DNA from 3 places in the Brevibacillus sp. AG162 genome. Region 3 is predicted to be linked to each of the others. Evidence: riboswitches for the same ligand, from Rfam matches in the RefSeq annotation. Region 3 holds a riboswitch; each other region holds the start of a gene.
The links. A riboswitch is a leader RNA that binds a small molecule or an ion and turns the genes downstream of it on or off. The one in region 3 is predicted to bind S-adenosylmethionine.

Region 1 (7,302 bases), on a different contig from region 3:
CAGCCAGATAATCGGCAGGACATCCCCCTGATACATAGCCTTGACTTCCGCTGCGGTCAGCCGAATGCCTGTGAAGGTCGTGTTTTGTCCTGATTGATCCTTCGTTTTTACCTCGAAGCGCTCCCTGCCGTTTTCTGGCGCAATCGGGGTGAATTGCTTCTCCCCGTTTTGATTCACTTTGCCGGAAATCAAGTAATAGGTCGTGCCTTCTGTCAGCACGGTTACTTCTTTTTGATTGATACTGTCCAAAGCAAGACCTGTCTCTGCTGCGACATCTTCACGAATATAGTTCGTACCGTTCACTGAAGCGACTTGCCCCGCTGCTTGTGGTGGCACTTCGTCCAATTGATACCAAGGCTTTTGAATCGCCAGAATGTGATTATCAATCATGACCTTGGCTAAAAAAGGCCCCGCCAGCTCTGCACTCGTTCCCAGCAAGAGCAGGAACAGCGCTCCCAGTATTTGCTTTTGAAATGGTCTGGCGTACTCGGTCAAACGCCCCCATACATTTTCTTTGCTCATGAAACGCTTCCCCCTTTCAACCAGCCACATCCTGTTCCATTTGCTGACGACGGTACTGCTCTGCATACCAGCCGTTGCGCTGCATTAGCTCATCATGTGTCCCCTGCTCGACGATCTGCCCCTCATCCAGCACGAGAATCAGTTGGGCGTGCTGTACGGCAGACAGTCGATGAGCCGTAATAATGGTCGTTTTATCCGCGCGCTCCTGTCGCAGATGACGAAGGATACTTTCCTCAGTCCTCGCGTCCACAGCCGATAAAGAATCGTCGAGAATCAGGATACCCGCATCCATCAACAGAGCGCGTGCAATGGAAATCCGCTGTTTTTGCCCCCCGGAGAGGGTGACCCCCTTCTCTCCAACCATGGTTTGCAATCCATCTCTGAATTGGGCCAGATCTCTCTTCATCTCCGCAAGCTCCAACGCATGCATCACTTCCTCGGTCGTCGCTTGTGGTTTCCCGAATGTAACATTTTCTGCAATCGTCCGTGAGAACAGCAAATGCTCCTGAGGCACGTAGCCGATTTTTTCCCGCAGCGTATCAAAAGCGAGTCCTTCGATCGGGATGCCCCCGATAAACAGAGCTTGTTCCTTCATCTGATATTGATGCAATAAGGCACGGCATAGCGTCGACTTGCCGCTTCCCGTCCGCCCGACAATCCCAAGCGTCTCTCCTTCGCCTAAACGAAACGAGATGTCAGTGAGTGCCGGCTTGTCAGTGCCTGGATACGTAAAGGAAAATTGGCGTGCTTCTACAGTATTGGCGATTTGGTTTGCAATCGGATTCGCTGCCTCCGTCACATCTGGCTGCTCTACCATTAGCTCTGTAAAACGCTTGTGGGAAGCGCCGCCTCGCTGCAACACATTGACTAGCCAACCAAAGGCGAACATCGGCCAAATTAAAAGTCCCAAGTATAAATTGAACGCAACCAAATCCCCTAAGGAGATGGCGCTGGTGAACACCAAATACGTCCCATAGGCCAGACCAATCAAAAAGCTGAAGCCAATAATAATCGCGATCGTCGGCTCGAACAGGGCGTCGATCCGCGAAACGCTCACATTTCGCTCCAGCGTTTTTTCACTGACCCGGCGATATGCCTCGATATCGGCCTTTTCCTGAACAAATGCTCTCAATACCCGAACGCCCGATACGGATTGTTGGACATGATCATTCATCTCTCCGAAGGCTTCCTGCGCCAAGTAAAAACGCTCATGCAGCAACCTTCCATAGTAAGCCGTTGACCAAGCCAAAAATGGCATCGGGATCAGTGCAGCCAGCGTGAGCTTCCAATCAATCGCGGTCACCATGACGCCCAGTGTTAACAAGGTCATGAACAGCGCATCAACAAGCGTTAGCACCCCTGTGCTAGCCGTTTGTTCAATGGCAGGAATGTCGTTGGTAGCGACGGCCATCAGATCGCCACTGCGTTTGCGATGAAAAAACGACGGGGTCATTCTCGTCAAATGGGCAAACAGTCGCTCGCGCAGCGTCCTCTCCAGAATCAAGGCTCCCCCATTTAACAAGTACCGCCAGAGAAACCGCAATCCATACAAGCTAACACCCAACACGAGCAAGATGACCACTGTTTGCGTCAAGTCAGCGTCCGTCAGGGAGCTGTTGCGAATCGAATCCACCGTGTCCCCGATTAATTTCGGTGGCCAAAGCATGAGGACATCGATGATAAACAGCACAGAGATTCCAATGACATACCGTTTCCAATAGGCTCGGAAAAACCAAGATAATTGCCGAAGTGTCTGCATGTAAATCACCTCTATTTATTCAAACCTAACAGCAGGACTAAAAAAAGGGCTTGCGAATCACGCGCAGCCCTCTTGATCTGTCCTCACTATCGTAATTTACAGAATTTTCATTGTCAATCAAAGCATACAGTTCAATCTAAATTTTTTTATCGGTTTTCCAGTCAAGCCATTCCTCTTTTAACAGGCTGTATGTGGCATGATCCACGTAATGATCGTAAAGGAATTCATTCCGTCGGAGTACCCCTTCCAGTTGAAACCCTAAACGTTCCGGGATCGATCTGCTCTTGTAGTTTTCCGTAGCAGCCTGAATCGTTACTTTTTCCAAATCCCATGACCCGAAGATCAATACGTCCAAGTAGGTCGCCACTGCTTCTGTCATCAGGCCCTTGCCCTGAAATTGCGCACCCAGCCAATAGCCAATGGACGTCTTTTTGTTGATCCAATCCACCGTATGTACGCCGACTGTACCAGCCAGACGTCCTTGGTACCAAATGCCGTAGTTGATGCCGCGATTATCGTTGTACTGATTGATCGTCGCTTGGATGAATTGACGCGAATCCTCTACCTTCTTCGTATAATTCAGCCACGGCAGCCATTCCATAAGATTCTCCCGGTTCGAATCCGTAAGCAAAAATAACTCCTCAGCATCAGCTAATTCTAATTGTTTCAAGTACGTATCTTTATTGATTGCTATCCGTTGAATCGTTTGCATACGTATCTCCCCTTTTCTTGGATATTTTACTGGAAAACGCCAAAATGAGCAAAAAGCGCCCGCCAGCAGCAATACGGCGAACGCTTATTAAAAGTTCTTTTATTTTTTGCTATTGCCGATCTCTTCCGGCTTGAAAATGCCTGTCTCCGTGACGATCGCTGTAATGTACTTCGCAGGCGTTACATCGAACGCAGGATTGTACACCTTGATATCGTCTGGAGCAACCTGTTTGCCCAAGCCATGGGTAATTTCCTCGGATGGGCGCTCTTCAATCGGAATATCTGCGCCTGTCGGTGTCTCCAGATCGACAGAGGACAAGGGAGCTGCCACGTAAAAAGGAATGCCGTGAGCTTTTGCCAATACCGCTACCCCATACGTACCGATTTTGTTGGCGACATCTCCATTCGCTGCTACGCGGTCTGTACCCACGATGACAGCCTCTACTTTCCCTTGAGACATCACCATCGCCGCCATGTTGTCGCAGATCAGCGTCACATCAATCCCTGCTTGCTGCAATTCGAATGCAGTAAGACGGGCGCCTTGCAGGACAGGACGGGTTTCGTCCGCGTACACCTTCAGATTCCAGCCGCGTTCCTTTGCCAAATAAAATGGAGCAGTAGCCGTACCGTACGCTGCTGTAGCCAATGCCCCTGGATTACAGTGCGTGAGAATTCCCATCCCGTCATGCAACAGAGTGAGCAAATGCTCTCCGATGGTCCGGCATACTTCAGCGTCTTCCTTTTGAATCGCCAGTGCTTCATCCAGCACTGCCGCCTTCAACTCGGCAATAGACGCTCCACTTTCTTTTTCAACACGAGCCTTGATGCGATCCAACGCCCAGAACAGATTCACGGCTGTCGGACGGGAAGAACCCAAATAATCTGCCTGCTGGTTCAGTTCCTGCCAAAACTCGTCGTAGTTACCCGCTTCACTGCCACGAATACCAAGGTAGAGCCCGTAAGCCGCTGCCATGCCAATCGCTGGTGCGCCACGCACTTCCAAACGGCGGATGGAACCCCATACTTGCTCGGAGGTAGTCAAGTTCAAATAAATCGTTTCTACTGGCAGACGCGTCTGGTCAAGCAAGACCAATGCATCATTCTCCCACTTTACAGGTGCCAATTGGGTGCTGGTTGTCATACTGTTGTAGCCTCCTGGTAGTAGCGTTCAGTTACTGTGCGTACGATGTCCGTGATATCTGTCGATTCGTCGATGCCGCCGCGACCGAGAATCAGCGCTTCTCCAATCGAGAGAGCCAGACGCTCTGCTTCTGCGCGAGTCCGGTCGTCTTCAATGGCATTCAGATCTGCTACGCCTGCCAAGCCGATGACACGGCGCAAGATTTTGCATCCGGCATAGCCTGCTGTATCCTGAATCAAGCGTTTCACGTAGCTTTGCCACAGTCCTTCGACATGGGCGCTGCGCTCTTTGGCGTGCTTGTGCCAGAGCTGAACGAATTGCGAAACGAATTCATTCCAGACATCCTCGACCGTTTCCAGTAAGTATTCGCGGTACGCTTCCCGTTCTCCTTGATCTTTTTGCAAACCGTGCTGTCCTGCGTAGTTGAGCAGCAGATTGGCAATGACCGCCCCGATGTCAAAACCGATTGGGCCGTAGTAAGCGAACTCCGGATCGATTGCTTTCAAGCTGTTTTCCGTGATGAAAATACTTCCGGTATGCAAGTCGCCATGCAATAGCGCTTCCGAGCGGGTAAGGAAATCGTATTTCAGCTTGGCGATTTCCAGCTTCAGCGGCCTGTTGTTCCAGATCGCCTCGACTTCCCGGCGAATCAACGGGTTGAAGTCGTTGGTAGGCGCATTTTCATACGGATCGGTAAAAACGAGATCTTCTGTGATTTTGCATAATTCTGGATTTATGAATGTTCCGACTAACGCTTTTTTATCGTACGGATGTGCACCCAGATCGGATGTGAAGAACAAGGTTTGCGCGAGAAAACGACCAATTTGCTTCGCGAATAGCGGGTACCGCTTTCCTTCGATCAGACCTTTGCGCATGATGATGTGGTCCCCGACGTTTTCCATGACAGTCAACGCAAGTTCCCCGTCGAAATGATACACCTGTGGCACCAAGTCTGGAACGTATTTGTACTGAATGCGGAGTGCCTCGCTCTCGATGCGAGCCCGATCAATCGTAAGCGGCCAAGATTCTCCCACGACGCGGGCAAAAGGCAGTGCTTGCTTGACAATGACGCTCTTACCGGTTGCCGGCTCCTGAATATCAAAGACCAGATTGAGGTTGCCATCCCCGATTTCGCGGCTGGTCAGCTCTGCTCCTTCGCTAAAAAGACCCGGTATTCCTTTTACGTACTCCACTGCTTCCTGTTCAGTCAATGCGCGATATGCCATGATTCCAAAACTCCCCTCTACGTATTTTTCCTCTATCTCTACTTGTTTGGTTTGTGTCCCGAGAGTGAAAAAAAAGACCTCTTTTCCCGAAGAAAAGAGGTCGCTGTCGTCACGTGTAAGAACCGTGTTGATGTCCCCCTTATCTTCCAGACCACTTTTGTTTCTGCAGGAATTAGCACCGTGCATGTCGCCTGTTAATCAGTCGCTTCCTCGCGTCTGAATGGCGTCATGTCGGTTGCCGGGTATCATCGGGCCAGTCCCTCCACCTTCTCTGGATAAGGTATCCAAAACGTATTCGGTTTTTGATTTAGTTTGAATCATACAACCAACGCTTCCACGATGTCAACACCCTTTTGTGCAAAAATTCGCACCTTGCAATTAGTAGGTGTAATGAGTTCCCGATACCGCTGGCCGCTCCCAATTCCACCAATCTACCTTGCCTAGAAACGCTGCTGTTATCGACTTTTCGGCTTTGAGTTTCAGCAGTTCCTTGGTTGGACCTGTTAGGACAGCTCCGTAGATGCGAACCCCGTTTTTATGCATGTAGCTGTATCGCTCTGCTATCTGTAGATCTCTGCCAAAGAGTAAGGATTTTCCGATATCGCGAGCCAGTTCTTCTTGCTCTGACAAATACCTCATTTCCTCCAGATAGTTTGCGATTACTCTGTCCCCATCCCCTTTTTCATATGCACCACCGTAATCCATTTCTCGCTGGGCAAATCCCCATACTTCCCCGGAACCAAATAGCACATCTCCGGCATCGCTTTCAGCCTGCTTGAGCTCTACCCCTGTGTCTACTGCAAGCCAGACTGTATCTTGACCCGAGGAGGTAACATGGCGGGTAACCAGTTTATAGTACTCCTCGTACGTCAGGAAGTGGTCAAAAGATATCGCAAGCTGCGAAACAGTTCCCTCGGGCAGCTTCTCCATTGTCGTCCAGACAGGTAAAGTCAGAGACATGGTATCCTCCGTTTCCCCCTCTGTCGGATAACGGAAAAACAACTTTTGCTCCCTGACCCCGTTCGTCCATTGCGGCTTCGCATTCACATTCCATAGCACATTCGTACTCTCAAAACGACCCGCGTTCTTTTCTTCTCCCCCAACCCTCTCACGCAGTTCCATGCTGATATTGCCGTACAGCAATCCAACTTGTGAACCGCTACTCCCCACTCTCACACCTGGCTGCGTAAAGTTGACCATCGACTTCGCAACGCGGAACAGATCTTCATGCATCAATGACCCGACCCAGCCATTCAGAATCAACAACACAACTCCGGCCAAAAAGGGAAGCCCTATAGTGAATCCAGCGTTGGACAACCGATTTTTCCACTTCCCCCGGCGAACAATGGCGCGCTGTTTTTCAGCTGACAGCGTTTCAGGCTGTTTGGTTTTCACGTTGTCCTCTCCCATTTCTTCCCCCAGCAAAAGCCTCTCCAACCGCTGTGCATATTCCTCGTCAGCAGCTATTTCCTCCTCGAATTGTTTTGAATCTTCTTCCGCCATTTCCCCACGCAAATAAGCAAGCAGTCTTTGCTCGCGATTATTCTCATCCTTGTTCATCATCGGCTTTCCTCCCTCCACAACTGCCGCATCTTTTGCCGTCCCCGAAACAAGGAACGTTTGACGTCTGCCAGCTCGATCCCGAGTACCACGGCCATTTCCGCGTAGGAAAACTGCATGGCAGATAACAAAATGACCTGTCTCTGCTTTTCCGGAAGCTTCTCCAAATAATCATGAGCCACTTCCCACAGCTCCTTGTTCACGACATGCTCTGCCGGATCGACCGCAGATTGATCACGCCGCTCTGGCAGGGCTTCCACAAACGCAAATCGTTGTTTCGTCTTCTTGCGATAACCGTCCACGAAAGCGTGATAGGCCACCTTGAACAGCCAGGGCCGTACTTTTTCTCCACGGTAGTCGTCCAAGGAAGAGAAGGCACGACA
Region 2 (7,302 bases), on a different contig from region 3:
GCACGCCATTTTTGATCGCACCAGAGGTTATATCAACAGCTTCATGGGCGTTATCCAGCCGATTATCGATGCGGCAACGGACGAGCATACTCGTCTTTACTACCATCACATTTTGGAAGAAGAAGAACAGCGCATGGGTCGCTTGCAGGAATTGGTTCCCTACCTGGAGAAGCTGTCCTCAGGAAAAAGCCTGGATCAGCTAAGTGATCGCGACCTCTCGCAAATGCTGTCCGATGTAAATCTGGAACGTTTTGGACTGCACAATTTCCGCGAGCATCTGGAGCTCTCTTTGTATGAATTCAAGGATGACGAAACACGTCAGCTCCTGGATGGCATGCGAGAAAAGACGCATACAGACTATTTGACAGTCAAAGAGATCATGGCGAACATGAGCCAACGATTCTCTGATGCGGCTCATCCTGATCTCACTGATCATGATGAGGGGCACGACATTCACCAGGTCGATCATTTGAAAGCTTCGGCTTCCGCTCCTCACGGTGTTGCTTCCGTGATCAAGCATTCCGCCCCTGCAGTTTCTGGCAAAAAAGGACTGACAGTTGGCAGCTTGAAAGGAATGTAAAGAATCGGAAATCCTGAAATGACATGGAGGTTACACTATGGACAAGCTTCGTAAATACCCAGACTCTCCCTTGACGACTGAAGAATGGAACCAGCTGGACGCAACTGTCGTTGACATGGCTCGCCGCCAGCTTGTAGGCCGTCGTTTTATCGATATTTATGGACCATTGGGTGAAGGCATCCAAACCATTACCAACGATGTATATGAGGAATCCCGTTTTGGCGGTCTCTCCCTGCGTGGAGAATCACTGGAAATGACACAGCCTAGCCGCCGTGTCAGCATGACGATTCCGATCCTGTACAAGGATTTCATGCTGTACTGGCGCGATGTTGCCCAAGCACGCACACTGGGCATGCCTTTGGACATGAGCGCGGCTGCCAACGCAGCTGCTGGTGGTGCACTGATGGAAGATGATCTGATCTTCAACGGTGCTGCGGAATTCGACCTCCCAGGTCTGATGAACGTAAAAGGCCGCCTCACTCATCTGAAGAGCGATTGGATGGAATCTGGCAATGCGTTTGCGGATATCGTGGAAGCACGCAACAAGCTGTTGAAAATGGGCCATAGCGGTCCGTATGCACTGGTTGTTTCTCCTGAGCTCTACTCTCTCTTGCATCGCGTGCACAAAGGCACCAACGTGCTTGAGATCGAGCATGTTCGCAATCTCGTTACAGATGGTGTCTTCCAATCTCCTACCATTAAAGGCCGTTCCGGCGTTTTGGTAGCGACTGGCCGCCACAATCTCGACCTGGCGATTGCAGAAGACTTTGACTCCGCATTCCTCGGAGACGAGCAAATGAACAGTCTGTTCCGTGTGTATGAGTGCGTTGTATTGCGGATCAAGCGTCCAAGCGCAATTTGCACCCTGGAAGAAACAGAAGAATAGGAAGCTCTTTGGCACACCCATTGACGATTCTCGTTGTGGGTGTGTTTTTTCATTCTTGAAATATGCAACAGATCACTTATAATAAGAACGTACGTTCCAAATTTTCAAAACAATCTGACACAAATGTCGTTGGGGGGCTTTTTATGAGATGCGAGGTCAATGGCGTCAATCTTTATTATGAGGAGATTGGAAGCGGCTTTCCTGTCGTGATGATTCACGGTTTTTCACTTGATCACCGCTGCATGACTGGTTGTCTGGAACCAATTTTTAAGAAACGTCCGGGATACCGACGACTTTACATAGACTTGCCGGGAATGGGTCAAACGGAAAACTACGAACATATCCACACTACGGACGATATTCTGGAGGTTGTCCTCGCGTTCATCGATCAGCTCATTCCAGGTGAGCCCTTTTTCATTGCAGGTGAATCATACGGCGGCTATCTTGCGCGGGCGGTTATCGAAAAGCGCCGAGATCAAGTAAGGGCGCCCTTTTCATTTGCCCGAACGTCATTCCTGACAAAGCAAAGCGCACACTGCCAGATAAACCCGTCCTAGTAGAAGAGCCTTCGCTCTGGGAGCAGTTGAGTGAGACAGAACGAGCGGAGTTTGAGTCGATGGCGGTAGTAGCTACCAACTACACGTGGAACCGCTATAAAAAAGAGATTGTCGACGGCTACATGCTGTCAGACCCTTCTTTCCTAAGTAAAATCAGACAGGCGTATAGCGTGTCCTTCCCATTAGATACTGTCCCCTTCCCCCACCCGAGTCTTTTTGTTGTGGGCAAACAAGATCATTCTGTCGGCTATCGCGATATTTGGGATATCCTCGAAGGCTATCCCCGCTCTTCTTTTGCCGCACTCGATTGTGCCGGACACAACTTGCAGATTGAGCAGCCGCTTCTGTTTACAGAGCTTGTGAATGAATGGCTGGATCGGGCACAAAGAGAGTTCTCCCTGTAAACACGCATAAAAAAAGACAACCAGCTCAATGGCAATGGTTGTCTTTTTGCTTCCATTAAACATTTGTCACCAGAGATTCGCTGTAGGCGTGGAATGCTTTGCCCAGTCGTGAAATCGCAAGCTCCGTGTCTTCCCGGTTCAAGAGTGTATAGTTCAAGCGCAGCGTATTGACTTGCGGTTCGGCTGCATAAAACGGCTTCCCTGGCACGAATGCCACGCCTTCCTGTACGGATCGGGCCAGCAGCTTCTCAGCATCGACGTGCTCAGGAAGATTCACCCAGAGGAACATCCCGCCTCTTGGTTTTTCCCACTCTACGCCCTCCCAGTTTTGCGCGACCAAGAGCTCATGCATCCATTCCATGCGCGCCTTGTAGGACTCGCGGATTTTCTCGATGTGGCGCTCCAGATCAAACCGGGATAATAGCTCATACAGGGCGTATTGGTCGATTGTGCTCGACTGCAAATCAACCGCTTGCTTCGCCTTCACCATCATTTGAATTACGCGGGTATCCCCGATGGCCCATCCGGTACGCAAGCCGGGCGCGACAATTTTGGAAAAGGTACTGGTGTATACCACACAGGAATCGGTCGGATGCTCATCCAGTGAGAAAATCGAGCGGTACGGTGCTTCCCCATCGAATTGGATCTCTCCATATGGGTCGTCTTCCAGGATGAGAATGTTTTGCGCCTTACATTGACGAAGCAAACCGAGACGGCGTTCGAGACTCCATACCTTTCCTGTCGGGTTCGCAAAGGTAGGAATGACGTACACCATTTTCGGGCGATACTGGGCTATTTTTTTCGCCAGATCGTCCAGATCCATCCCATCAGCATCACCGTCTACGGGAATTGCTTTGATTCCCCGGAATTGGAACAATTGAACCGCTGCCAAATAGGTAGGGTTTTCGACGAGAACGACATCGCCTTCGTCTAAATATACACGGCACAACAAGTCTACCGCTTGCTGAGAGCCCGTAGTGATGACCATATTATCTACACCGACGTTCATATGCTTTTGCTTCATGCGGGATGCAATCCACTCACGCAGTGGCAAGTATCCATCAGTCAATCCGTATTGAAGAGCTTTTGCTCCTTGTTCGAATGCGCGGTTGAACGCTTCGCGCATCTCTGCGATTGGAAAAGAATCCTCTGCTGGCAGTCCACCTGCGAGCGAGAGCACTTGATTGCCTTGGGTCAGCTTCAAGATTTCCCGGACAGCCGAGGAGGATAGTGCTTCAACAGATTTTGAAAATGAGTACTCCATGTTCCGTTCCCCCTTGATTTTGTTATCCTTGTTTTATCACTGTCAACAGCGTAAGTCCAATCCTTGCTAGCTATGAGTAGATAGGTTTTGACTATGTCGAGCGGTTGTTCAATCGTTAGTCTTGGCACACTGCATGCAAAAAACCCCTCTTCGTATTAAACGAAAAGGGGTCCATATGTATAGGCTATATCATCCTAGGCGATGCGGAACACACGTGGTTTCTCTGTGTGTGGGAGGAAAGAGAGGTCTACATACGTGGACGCTTCTTCCATACCGATATCGTTTGCCAACAGCAATGCCTCTTCTTGGAAGGTCGGCGTACAGCTGCCTTCATTCAGTTCACAGAGACGCTTCAATCGCTTCAGTCTCTCTGCGGATTTTTCCACTCTCATGCATTCGTTCGTCAGCTCACAAACGTTGACGTGACGAGCATCAGCGATCATGCTGATATCATTCACATGGACAATGAGTCTTTTGCCTTCTTCTGTAACAAATCCGATCGAGCAAAAATGCGCACCTGACATTTCCAAACGAGTGAGAACAGCATTGGCGTAAACTTCTCCGGTCCGCAAGCGAATCTGGCCTGCTTCAATGGCTCCGCCGATCTTTCGCTCGTTGGCGATCACCGTATACATATCCGTGTAACCGTTAATCTGATAGCGCATGGTACCCTCCCGCTCTCGCTGAGACTAATTATCATTAACAATGCCATCGTATAATGAAAATCATTATCTGTCAATAATGAGAATGATTTTTATTCTAGAATAAAAAAGCCACACTCCATTTGTATGGTAGTGTGGCCAAATTGCCTCGCCATTATTTTGTTTTCGTAAATAACCCCAACCGCTCAATCCGCTGGACGGCTTCCGCGAGACGCTCTTCATTTGATAACAAAGCCGCTCGCACATAGCCCTCACCTGTCGGGCCAAAGCCATTTCCAGGCGCTACGACGACATGCGCTTTTTCCAAAAGCAGATCAGAAAATTCGACGGACGTGAAGCCACTTGGAACAGGAAGCCAAGCAAAAAACGAGCCTTGAGATGGCGGAGCCTGCCAGCCAATCCGATGCAAATTGGAGTACAAGGCATTGCGGCGGCTTTCGTAGACAGCCACGAGATCGCGAACGCACTGCTGCGAATCCGTCATCGCTTTGGCTGCCGCCATCTGCACCGCGCCGAACAGACTGACGAAGTAATGGTCCTGAATGAGATTGATCAGACGAACCAGCTCGCGATTTCCTACCATCGCACCAACACGCCAGCCTGCCATGTTGTACGTTTTGGACAAGGTATAAAATTCTACACCCACTTCTTTTGCACCCGGAACCTGCATGAAGCTGACCGGCTTTTTCCCGTCATAGCTGATCGCCCCGTAGGCGAAGTCATGGCAGACGACGATTTCATGTTTTCGCGCAAAACGAATGGTTTCCTCATAGAACTCGAGTGGTGCGTTGACTGCTGTCGGATTGTTCGGATAGTTGAGAAACATCAGTTTCGCTCGATCCAGGTCAGCTTGGGAGAGCTGGCTGTAGTCTGGCAAGAAGTCTTTTTCCGCCTTCAACGGCATCATGACCATCCGTCCGTTTACAACAGCAACCCCCGACCAATAATCCGGATAGCCCGGGTCTGGAACCAGCGCAACATCGCCTGCGTTCATGAGTACTTGGCAAATCTCTACCAGTCCGGTTTTGCTGCCGAACAAAATCGCTACTTCTTCCTCCGGATCGAGGTCCACATCAAACTCTTGCTTATACCAATGAGCTACAGCCTGCTTCAGTTCCACGCGTCCCTGAAAAGGCGGATATTTGTGATGGAGTGGCTGTGCCGCTTGCGCCTGTAGTTCTTCAATAATGTGCGGCGGTGTCGGCAAATCGGGATTGCCCTGCCCCAGGTTAATGACGTCATGGCCTTGCGCAATGACCTTGTTTACTTTTGCCACCAGGGTCGCAAAAAACTGGGTAGGGAGTCGATCAATCATGTCGGAGGGTTGAATGCGCATTTCTTTCTTCCATTCCTTTCTTGGGCCCAATACAGTAAAACCCCCTTTTTCCATACAGAAAAAGGGGGAGATCAGCTTGGTCACGTCCTTATCTGTCAGGAAAAAATCCTGCTGGAATTGGCACAGCATCTGTCCATTACATGGAACAGATCCGCTGCCGGGCTTCATAGGGCCAGTCCCTCCACCTCTCTGAATAAGTCAAACACACGGAATATACTGTTTTTTCGTCTATATCATACTACTTGAGCACGTAAACCGTGTCAAGATGCTTGATTCTGTAGGGGTACCTGATGTCGCCTTTTTTGAAAAGAAGTGTGGAAGGCAAAGAATGCCACAGACAACAGACACAAGCCTGCCATCACGAACAATAATCCCTGCGCATGAATCGATTGAAAAATGAATGCGCCAAGCAGTGGTCCGAGCATCCGCCCAGCTGATCCAGTTCCTGCAATCAGCCCTTGAATGAAGCCCTCTCGTCCCTCTGGCGTAAACTGTGCAGCTACTGCCGGCACCGCTGGCCACACGAGCATTTCTCCCAGCGTCATGATGAACATCCCCGCCACAAAGCCTGCATAAACCGTTGATTGAGACAAAATCAACATCGACAAGGCAAAAATATAAGCGCCCAAGAGCATTTGTGCCTTTAGCGTACGGGCAAAGCGTCGAATGACCCACGCAATCAATGGCTGACCAAACAGGATCAAACCGCCGTTCAGCGTCCACAACAAACTGTATTGACGGAGTGAAATGCCCAAAGATTGCATGTAGGTCGACAGTACCGTGGTCCACTGTACATAGACAATCCAGCTAATTAATAGCCCCCCGCATAATAGCAGCAATGCTCCCCATACCACTTTTGACTCTTGCTGTGTTTGTTGTAGCACATCACTAGTTGCTTGCTCAGACATGCTTTGTCCAGTCGTCGAGTTTTGGCGTTGTTGTTCCGCCAATTTTAACTGACGCGGCAAAATGAGCATGAACATGGCAAGGACGATCACTTGTGAGATAGCATTACCGAAAAACGTCCAGGCAAACGAAACACTTGCCAAGAAGCCACCCAACGCAGAACCGGCAGCTACCCCCACATTGAGGGAGACATAAATCAGATTGATTCCTTTGCGTCCTCCGTCCGGCCATAACACTACGGCCAGTGCATTCATCACAGGAGAAAGTGTTCCGTAAAACAGTCCATTCAACAGAAGCAAGACAACATAAATCGTAAAATCTTGCGTAACACCTAAGCCAACCGAAATGAGAATAACGCCGATGGAACCAACAATGATCGTGCGCATTTTGCCCCAGCGGTCAAACATCATCCCGCCGATAATACTCCCGATCAGGAATGCGCCTTGATTTAAAAGCAACAAGAAGCCGGCTACAGTCAGCGGCTTTCCGAGATGGTTGTGAATATAGATCGTGACCAGCGGCCAAATACATGCCATTCCGGTAGAAAAAATGACGGCAGCAATCGCCAATAAACGAATGCTGCTCGGATAGGATTCCCACTTTTGCCTCATGGCTTACTTCTCTCCCCGATGGAAATCGCCGCTTTTTCCGCCTGTTTTGGATTGCAGACTGGTCGGACCGATTATCATTTCTTTATCCATGGCTTT
Region 3 (7,302 bases):
AGCGTGACTTCCAGTGTTTTGTCATCGATTGCCTTTGCACCGAGTTCGTCTGGCTTCGCCTTGCCTTCGTGAATCAGCTTCGCGTTTTTAATGTAGTACAGCTGATAGGCATACTCAGCACCGAGGGTCTTGCTAAGTGCACGCTTCCATGCATACACGAAGTCATGGGCAGTCACTGGATCACCATTGCTCCATTTCGAATCGCGGAGAGTGAACGTATACACCAGTTTGTCATCCGAGAGCTTCACATCGGATGCTACTGAATTCACTGGCTTTGCGTTTGCATCGAAGCGAGTCAAGCCATCAAACGTAGCACGCACAATTGCTCCCGCAGTGGCATCCTTCGCAAGACCGGGGTCCGCTGTCGCAGGCTCACTCATAATGTTCGCCCGAAATACCTGCGACTTTGCATTTGCAGGCTTTTCAGAGGGCGCTGCGGTTCCCTCGGCTGGTGGGGTTGTTGTTGATGGCTGCGTACTTGTTGAGCATCCAGCTAATACGCTTCCGGCGACCAGCATCGCGCCAAGAAACAACTTGAGATTTTGTTTCATCAGAAAATTCCCCCTTATCTATATTTTCTCATTTCAAACACAATATACTCGACAGGAATTGGGTTGAATACGGGGTTGCGATAGATTTAATTTAATTTTATGAAAATTCACTAAACTATAAATAAAAGTAAAGCCCAACCAGCTTTTCGGCCAGTTGGGCTTTGTTGATCGATCAATTATTTCTACTTTAGAACGCTGGAATAATCGCGCCTTTGTATTCATCTTCAATGAACTTTTTCACTTCAGGTGAGTTCAGTTCTTTCACCAGCTTTTGAATGGCTTCGGAATCTTTGTTGTCAGGACGAGCTACCAGGAAGTTTGCGTATGGAGAATCTTTATCTTCAATAAACAGGGCGTCTTTGGTTGGAACAAGCTTTGCTTCCAGCGCATAGTTGGTGTTGATCAACGCCAGATCTACTTCTTCCAGAACGCGCGGCAGCATTGCTGCTTCTACTTCTTTGAACTTCAGGTTTTTCTTGTTCTCAACAACATCTTTCACTGTACCGCTGATGCCGGCGCCTTCTTTCAGCTTGATCACGCCGTTTTTCTCCAAGAGTGCGAGTGCGCGACCGCTGTTTGTTGGATCGTTTGGCAGCGCGATTGTTGCGCCATCAGCTAATTCATCTACAGATTTCACTTTTTTGCTGTAAGCGCCGAATGGCTCGATGTGTACAGCGACTACTGGCTCCAGGTTCATGTTTTGTCCTTTATTGAAGTCTTCCAGGTAAGGCTTGTGCTGGAAGAAGTTAGCGTCGAGTTGTTTTTCGTTCACTTGAACGTTGGGTTGTACGTAATCCGTGAATTCTTTAACTTCCAGATTCACGCCTTGTTCTTTCAGTTTTGGTTGAACCAGCTTCAAGATTGCTGCATGTGGAACGGGAGAAGCGCCTACCTTCAATGTTACTTCCTGTTGTCCGCCTTGTGCGCCGCCTTCAGCTGGAGCAGGTGCTGTTTCCGTTTTGCCTCCGCAAGCTGCCAAAGAAAATGCCAATACAGTAGAAAGTACAGATACGACTAGCTTTTTCATGAATGATTTCCCCCTTGCATGTATTTATCTTATTATTTGAAACCCTATATGGAAAAATCCTACTTGCGGCTGAACTTGAGAACCAGACGGTCCCCCAGCGATTGTAAGATTTGTACCATCACCAGCAAAATAACAACAGTCACAATCATGACATCGGTTTGGAAACGCTGATAACCGTATCGGATCGCCAAGTCACCCAAACCACCGCCGCCAATTACCCCAGACATTGCAGTGTAGGAGACCAGCGTAACCGTCGTGATCGTAATACCCGCGATCAGGCCTGATCTAGACTCTGGCAAAAGGACATTCCAGACGATCTGCCAATTGGAAGCCCCCATAGATTGTGCGGCCTCAATCACGCCTTTATCAATCTCACGCAGCGAGGTTTCCACCAAACGCGCGAAAAACGGAGCGGCACCAAATACAAGCGGCGGAATGGCACCCAGTACGCCGAGTGAGGTTCCTACGATCATTTTCGTCACAGGAATCAGCAGGATCATCAAAATGATAAACGGTACCGAACGCAATACGTTGACAACGAATGATGCGATCGTATAAAAAGTGCGGTTTTGCAGAAGCTGTCCGCGTGAAGTCAAAAACAGAATGATGCCCAACGGCAAACCAATCAGGACGGTAAACAGAGTGGAGAAGCCGAGCATCGTGAGCGTGTCCATCGTACCTTCGCCGATTTCAGCCCAATCCACATTTTCGAATGTCCAGTCCATTTATATCACCTCTACTTCCAAGCCACGTTGGCGCAGCGTCTCAATGGTCTTTTGATTCTGTGCGACATCGCCTTCCAGCTCGATCACCAACTGACCATACGGCGTATCTTTCATACGGGAGATCGTTCCCTGCAAAATACTGAACACCGTACCTGTCTCTTGCATCGTTTGGAACAGGATCGGCTGGTACGTTTTTTCTCCGAGGAAGGTGACACGAGCAATCGTGCGGTTCCCCGAAGCCTTTTCGTGCTCGACTGCTTCGCGCAGCTCTGTAGAATCCGCTACTTGCTCCACGAATTCCTGTGTCGTTGGATGCTTCGGACGAAGGAATACATCCAGTACGTTACCCGACTCGACGATCTTTCCTCCATCAATCACGCCGACACGATCACAAATAGAGCGAATGACGTGCATCTCGTGGGTAATCAACACAATGGTCAAGCCCAGCTTGCGGTTGATATCCAAGAGGAGTGCGAGAATGGAATTCGTTGTCTGCGGATCGAGAGCCGAGGTAGCTTCGTCACAGAGCAGCACTTTTGGATCATTCGCGAGCGCACGGGCGATCCCGACACGCTGCTTCTGTCCGCCAGACAGCTGAGACGGATATTTGTCCTTATGTGCCTCTAACCCAACCAGCTTCAGCAGCTCGTTTACTTTCTTATCAATTTCTGCCTTCGGACGCTTTGCCAGCTTGAGCGGGAACGCGACATTTTCGCCGACTGTCGAAGAAGACAGCAAGTTGAAGTGCTGAAAAATCATGCCGATTGCGCGGCGCTTTTCTTGCAGCTTGCCTTCATCCAGCTTTGTTAAATCGACGCCGTCTACAATAACTTCCCCTGAAGTTGGGCGCTCTAGCAAATTGATGCACCGGATCAATGTACTTTTCCCTGCACCAGAGTGTCCGATAATCCCGTATATTTCACCTTGCTCTATGGAAAGGTCGATCCCCGTTAACGCTGGGATGGTTTTACCTTGTACTTGATAGCTTTTATGCAAATGACGCAGTTGGATCAACGCATCCACCTCCCGACCACAATCTTGATAAAATATGAAAACCCCTTTTTCATAAACGAAAAAGGGGCTGCAACGCAATGTATACGTTCGCATCCACCCTTCTCATCTACACAAGATCCAAACAATCCTGTAGGAATTGGCACCGCGACGTTCATTCGAAAATGAACCGGCTGCCGGGCTTCATAGGGCCTGTCCCTCCGCCTCTCTTGATAAGAAAGATATCTACGTATATTATGTTCGTTTTTTCTCTTTCATGATGATACAAAACGGATTATATCCTTTTTGAAAATATCACGTCAATAGTAATAGTAGGAAAAGTTTTTTTGTATCACACTTAGTCCATTACACCATTACGGGTAACTGTCGCCTTTACTTGAAATTCAAACTTCGCCTTTTTGTACTTCTCTCTCCATTCATCCATAGCCATTTTCTCTTTTCCCCTCACGTTTGCCTTATAGACAATGCCAAAGCCAGTCGGGTCGACCTCCAAATCTTGGAGCTTTTTCATGACTATCCTTGCTTGTCTTACTAATTCCTTCTCCAGGGCCTCCTCCATCTTCCTCATCAACCTCGGATTATCCAGCTTAATCGGAACGGTCAGCTCCAAAATGCGGGCTTTTAGATGGATATTCACTTTGAATTTTGGTGGATCAACCTGTTCCAATTGGACTTTTGACTCGCTGTTGATCGTATCAAAGACTAATTGCACCTCTTCTTTTTCTCCCGCTGGGCTGTTTGGAGTCATATTAAAAGTTTTAGCAGGGACTGATATCTCATAGCTGCCCGTCTTGTACTTGCCCCGAATCAGCTTTAAGATAAATGCTTCGCTGGGAGAAATCGAATCAATATATTTATCTCCTTTAAACAACGCCACGCCTTTGATAACAATTTCGTCTCCTTTGCGTGATACATAGGGCATTTGCGAATCGATTCCCTCGTCATAATAGGCTCGAATAAATTCATGAATCGTTGAGGATGGGATTTTCTCACCTTTGATATTTTGATCGATCATCCGATACATGTACGTTCCAATATTGCCCTGTGATTTATAGGGATATGTCAGTAATTCATATGTCTCCCCCTCGTACACACAAAGGAAGATTCTGCTTGAGAGCGATGGATCGCGGTACAGCGTATCGATTAGGCTTCCGATTCCTGCCTTGGCCATATCCTTTCCATAGAGCGCTACCCGCAACTGGCCTGCCAAGACACGTTTGTCCGACTGCAAGTTTGTCTTATCCCTTATGCCCTTGCTCGTCTCTCCAACATCAGACATTATCTGCATTTTTTCTTTTGCCTCGGGATTAATGGAGGGCATTACAATGGTTGCCCGAATATTTCTATCTTTTGTCAGGTCGTATCCAACCAGGGTTACGAGACCTGTTTCATCAAAAATTTGTTGATTAGAGCACCCCGCAACTGAAAAAAGGAGCACAAGCAAAAGGGTAAACCCTCTCTTCTCGATCAACCATCCCTTATTTTGGCACCGATACATCAGCAGATTCCTCCTTGACTCCACCTGTCCCCTGCCTCCAAGCTACCAACAGGTAAAGAACATAAGGATACGCATAAGCCAGATACATCCCAATCTGGCCGTAAATATCGTTCATTGTGTTCATTTCCTCTCTAGTGACAATGAACAGCGAAGATATGAATATGATCGGCAATATACTATACAAGATATTTCTCATATTCCAGCCAAAAATCCGTTTCAATCCTCGTACTCCAGACCAGATGTACATAATGACATTCGGAAGGATAATGATCATCCAGATGGAGATGGCAACCAGCTCAAACCGCTCCAGAATTGGGAAGTACACCATTTTTTTCAAATTCAAAGTTGGCCATATGGTTCTCATCAATTGCCCCTGACTGAAAAACACCAAGGAAACAATCATCACAAACAAGTAGATCAAGTTGGTTGTCAGCGCGCCAAACTGCGCCCCCCGATTTAAGCGCTCTTTATCCTGCACAAAGGGATAGACGGCATACAGTACTTCAAATCCAATCGTTGACAATGACATGCCTATCATCCCTTTTAGCAGTTGCCCTATATTCGCTTCCAATACCGGACGTAAATAATCCCATTCAGCAAAGCGCAAGGGAAAGAACAAATCACCAACCAACCAGATCGCAACAGATACAGAGAAAAAAATATACCCGGCAATAATCCGAATTCCCCCAAGAATCGTGTACCAGGCAAGAAAGAGGATAATGGCGGTCAACACCCATGTAGCCAATTTGGGAAAAACCCAAGTCTGCACAACCTCGACATAACCGCGCAGAATAATCGTTGCCGACAAGAAAAAATACAAGATATAAAACAGGCTCAAAAATGCCCCTAGGTGTTTCCCGTAAACCTCCTGATGAATTCCGTAAAGGTCGGCGGACGGATATCTCTTCAAAGTCTTTAAGATGACCCAGATGGTTACATGCGTCACAATGCCTGCCATCAAGACGGATATCCACGCATCATGTCCAGCTTCTTTGGCTACAACTCGCTGGAATCCCAGGATCCCAACCCCGACTTGCGTGGATAGCACAATAAAACCCGTGTGAAGAGACGAAATGGTGTTACCAGCTTTGACCTCATCATTGACCTTCATAAACTCCCTCTCTCTCGTTAATCGATGTCCTCTTTTTGCCTCCCCCTCTCAGGGTCGAACCGCATCTTCTGTTTTGGAGTAAAAAACATAAGTCGTCTCGGTAGTAAGGACAAAGGTGCGCGTATCAAGCTATTTTTCCAATCCGAAAAGCGCACGGGAAAAACCGGATACATATAAGGGCGGCCCAAACTCTTCTGGCGCAATAAATGACTTGCAAGAAAGCTGAAGCCTGCCACGATACCAACTGCCCCCAAAAGGCCAGAGAGGAGTATCATCGGAAAACGGATGACCCTGATGGTGGAACTGATCATATAGCTGGGTGCAATAAAGGAAGAAAGGGCTCCTAACGCCACGATAATAATCAAGATATTGCTGGTAAACCCCGCCTGCACGGTTGCCTGTCCGATCACGATACCGCCAACGATACCGATCGTCTGCCCCACTTTCGTGGGCAATCTCGCTCCTGCTTCCCGCAACAGTTCAATGATGAGCTCCATGAAGATCGCTTCCCAGAGAGGGGGAAAAGGTACGCGCGATCTTGACTGAGCGAGCGAAAGCAGTAAATCAGCCGGAATCATTTCATAATGGAACGTAAGTGTGGCCACATAGATGGGCGTCAATAGAAGAGAAATAAACATGGCAATGATTCGCATCACACGATTAAAACTGGCCAGGTTCCATCTCAAATAGTAGTCATCAGGTGACTGGAAAAACCGCAAAAAGGTGGTTGGTCCCAAGATTACAAACGGACTGCCCTGCGCAATCACCACAATCTGGCCATGACGCAATCCTTGCACTGCACGGTCCGGTCGTTCCGTCAATTGAATTGTTGGAAATATCGACATCTCGTTATCTGCCAGATATTGAGCCAATATGCCCGCATCCATATCGCTCTCCGCTCGGATATCCTGAAGACGCTGCCTTATTGTATTTACATTTTCCGGGTCTGCTATTCCGTCCAAATAAAGAATGGAAACCTCTGTCGGAATCAACTCGCCAACTGAGAGTCGTTCATGGAACAGTAATGAGCTTGGCAAATACTTGCGAAGAATGCAGAGGTTGACCTGAATATCTTCCACAAAGGCGAGCTGAGGCCCCAACACCACTGTTTCAATTTCAGCAGACTGCACACTCCTTCCAACCGTATCCTCGCTAGGGACTGTAACACCGTAATTAGCCCCTTCCACGTGGATGTAGATGTCCCCGCTCAATATTCTGGAGATCGCATCTGTTTCCCGAAAGATACGGTTCCCTCCAGCTGTTCCAAGCTGTTGCTCGACATGTTCAATTCCTGCCTCATCCAGACAAAGAAGACGGAGTTTGGGCATTAGTTCGTTGTAAACTACTTTGGAGTCAGCCATGCTGGATAAAAAATATAT

Region 1: another riboswitch for S-adenosylmethionine. It lies ahead of mtnK (S-methyl-5-thioribose kinase); the one in region 3 lies ahead of FB479_RS26215 (methionine ABC transporter ATP-binding protein).
Region 2: another riboswitch for S-adenosylmethionine. It lies ahead of FB479_RS16635 (pyridoxal phosphate-dependent aminotransferase); the one in region 3 lies ahead of FB479_RS26215 (methionine ABC transporter ATP-binding protein).

What each region holds. Positions count from the first base shown of each region.
Region 1 covers NZ_VFNO01000007.1:169,039-176,340, reverse strand. Annotated here, with positions in the region: gene FB479_RS21045 (ABC transporter ATP-binding protein) at 1-522, opposite strand, end outside; gene FB479_RS21040 (ABC transporter ATP-binding protein) at 539-2,281, opposite strand; gene FB479_RS21035 (GNAT family N-acetyltransferase) at 2,418-2,993, opposite strand; gene mtnA (S-methyl-5-thioribose-1-phosphate isomerase) at 3,093-4,133, opposite strand; gene mtnK (S-methyl-5-thioribose kinase) at 4,130-5,359, opposite strand; SAM riboswitch class I at 5,496-5,641, opposite strand; gene FB479_RS21020 (anti-sigma factor) at 5,738-6,922, opposite strand; gene FB479_RS21015 (sigma-70 family RNA polymerase sigma factor) at 6,919-7,302, opposite strand, start outside.
Region 2 covers NZ_VFNO01000005.1:66,681-73,982, forward strand. Annotated here, with positions in the region: gene FB479_RS16610 (IMEF encapsulin system ferritin-like cargo protein) at 1-580, shown strand, start outside; gene FB479_RS16615 (family 1 encapsulin nanocompartment shell protein) at 618-1,466, shown strand; partial or broken gene FB479_RS16620 (alpha/beta fold hydrolase) at 1,610-2,427, shown strand; gene FB479_RS16625 (aminotransferase-like domain-containing protein) at 2,483-3,691, opposite strand; gene FB479_RS16630 (hypothetical protein) at 3,886-4,356, opposite strand; gene FB479_RS16635 (pyridoxal phosphate-dependent aminotransferase) at 4,508-5,689, opposite strand; SAM riboswitch class I at 5,775-5,889, opposite strand; gene FB479_RS16640 (MFS transporter) at 5,950-7,206, opposite strand; gene moaC (cyclic pyranopterin monophosphate synthase MoaC) at 7,210-7,302, opposite strand, start outside.
Region 3 covers NZ_VFNO01000012.1:58,101-65,402, forward strand. Annotated here, with positions in the region: gene FB479_RS26200 (peptide ABC transporter substrate-binding protein) at 1-551, opposite strand, end outside; gene FB479_RS26205 (MetQ/NlpA family ABC transporter substrate-binding protein) at 739-1,578, opposite strand; gene FB479_RS26210 (methionine ABC transporter permease) at 1,638-2,303, opposite strand; gene FB479_RS26215 (methionine ABC transporter ATP-binding protein) at 2,304-3,317, opposite strand; SAM riboswitch class I at 3,417-3,533, opposite strand; gene FB479_RS26220 (Ger(x)C family spore germination protein) at 3,652-4,812, opposite strand; gene FB479_RS26225 (GerAB/ArcD/ProY family transporter) at 4,793-5,923, opposite strand; gene FB479_RS26230 (spore germination protein) at 5,941-7,302, opposite strand, start outside.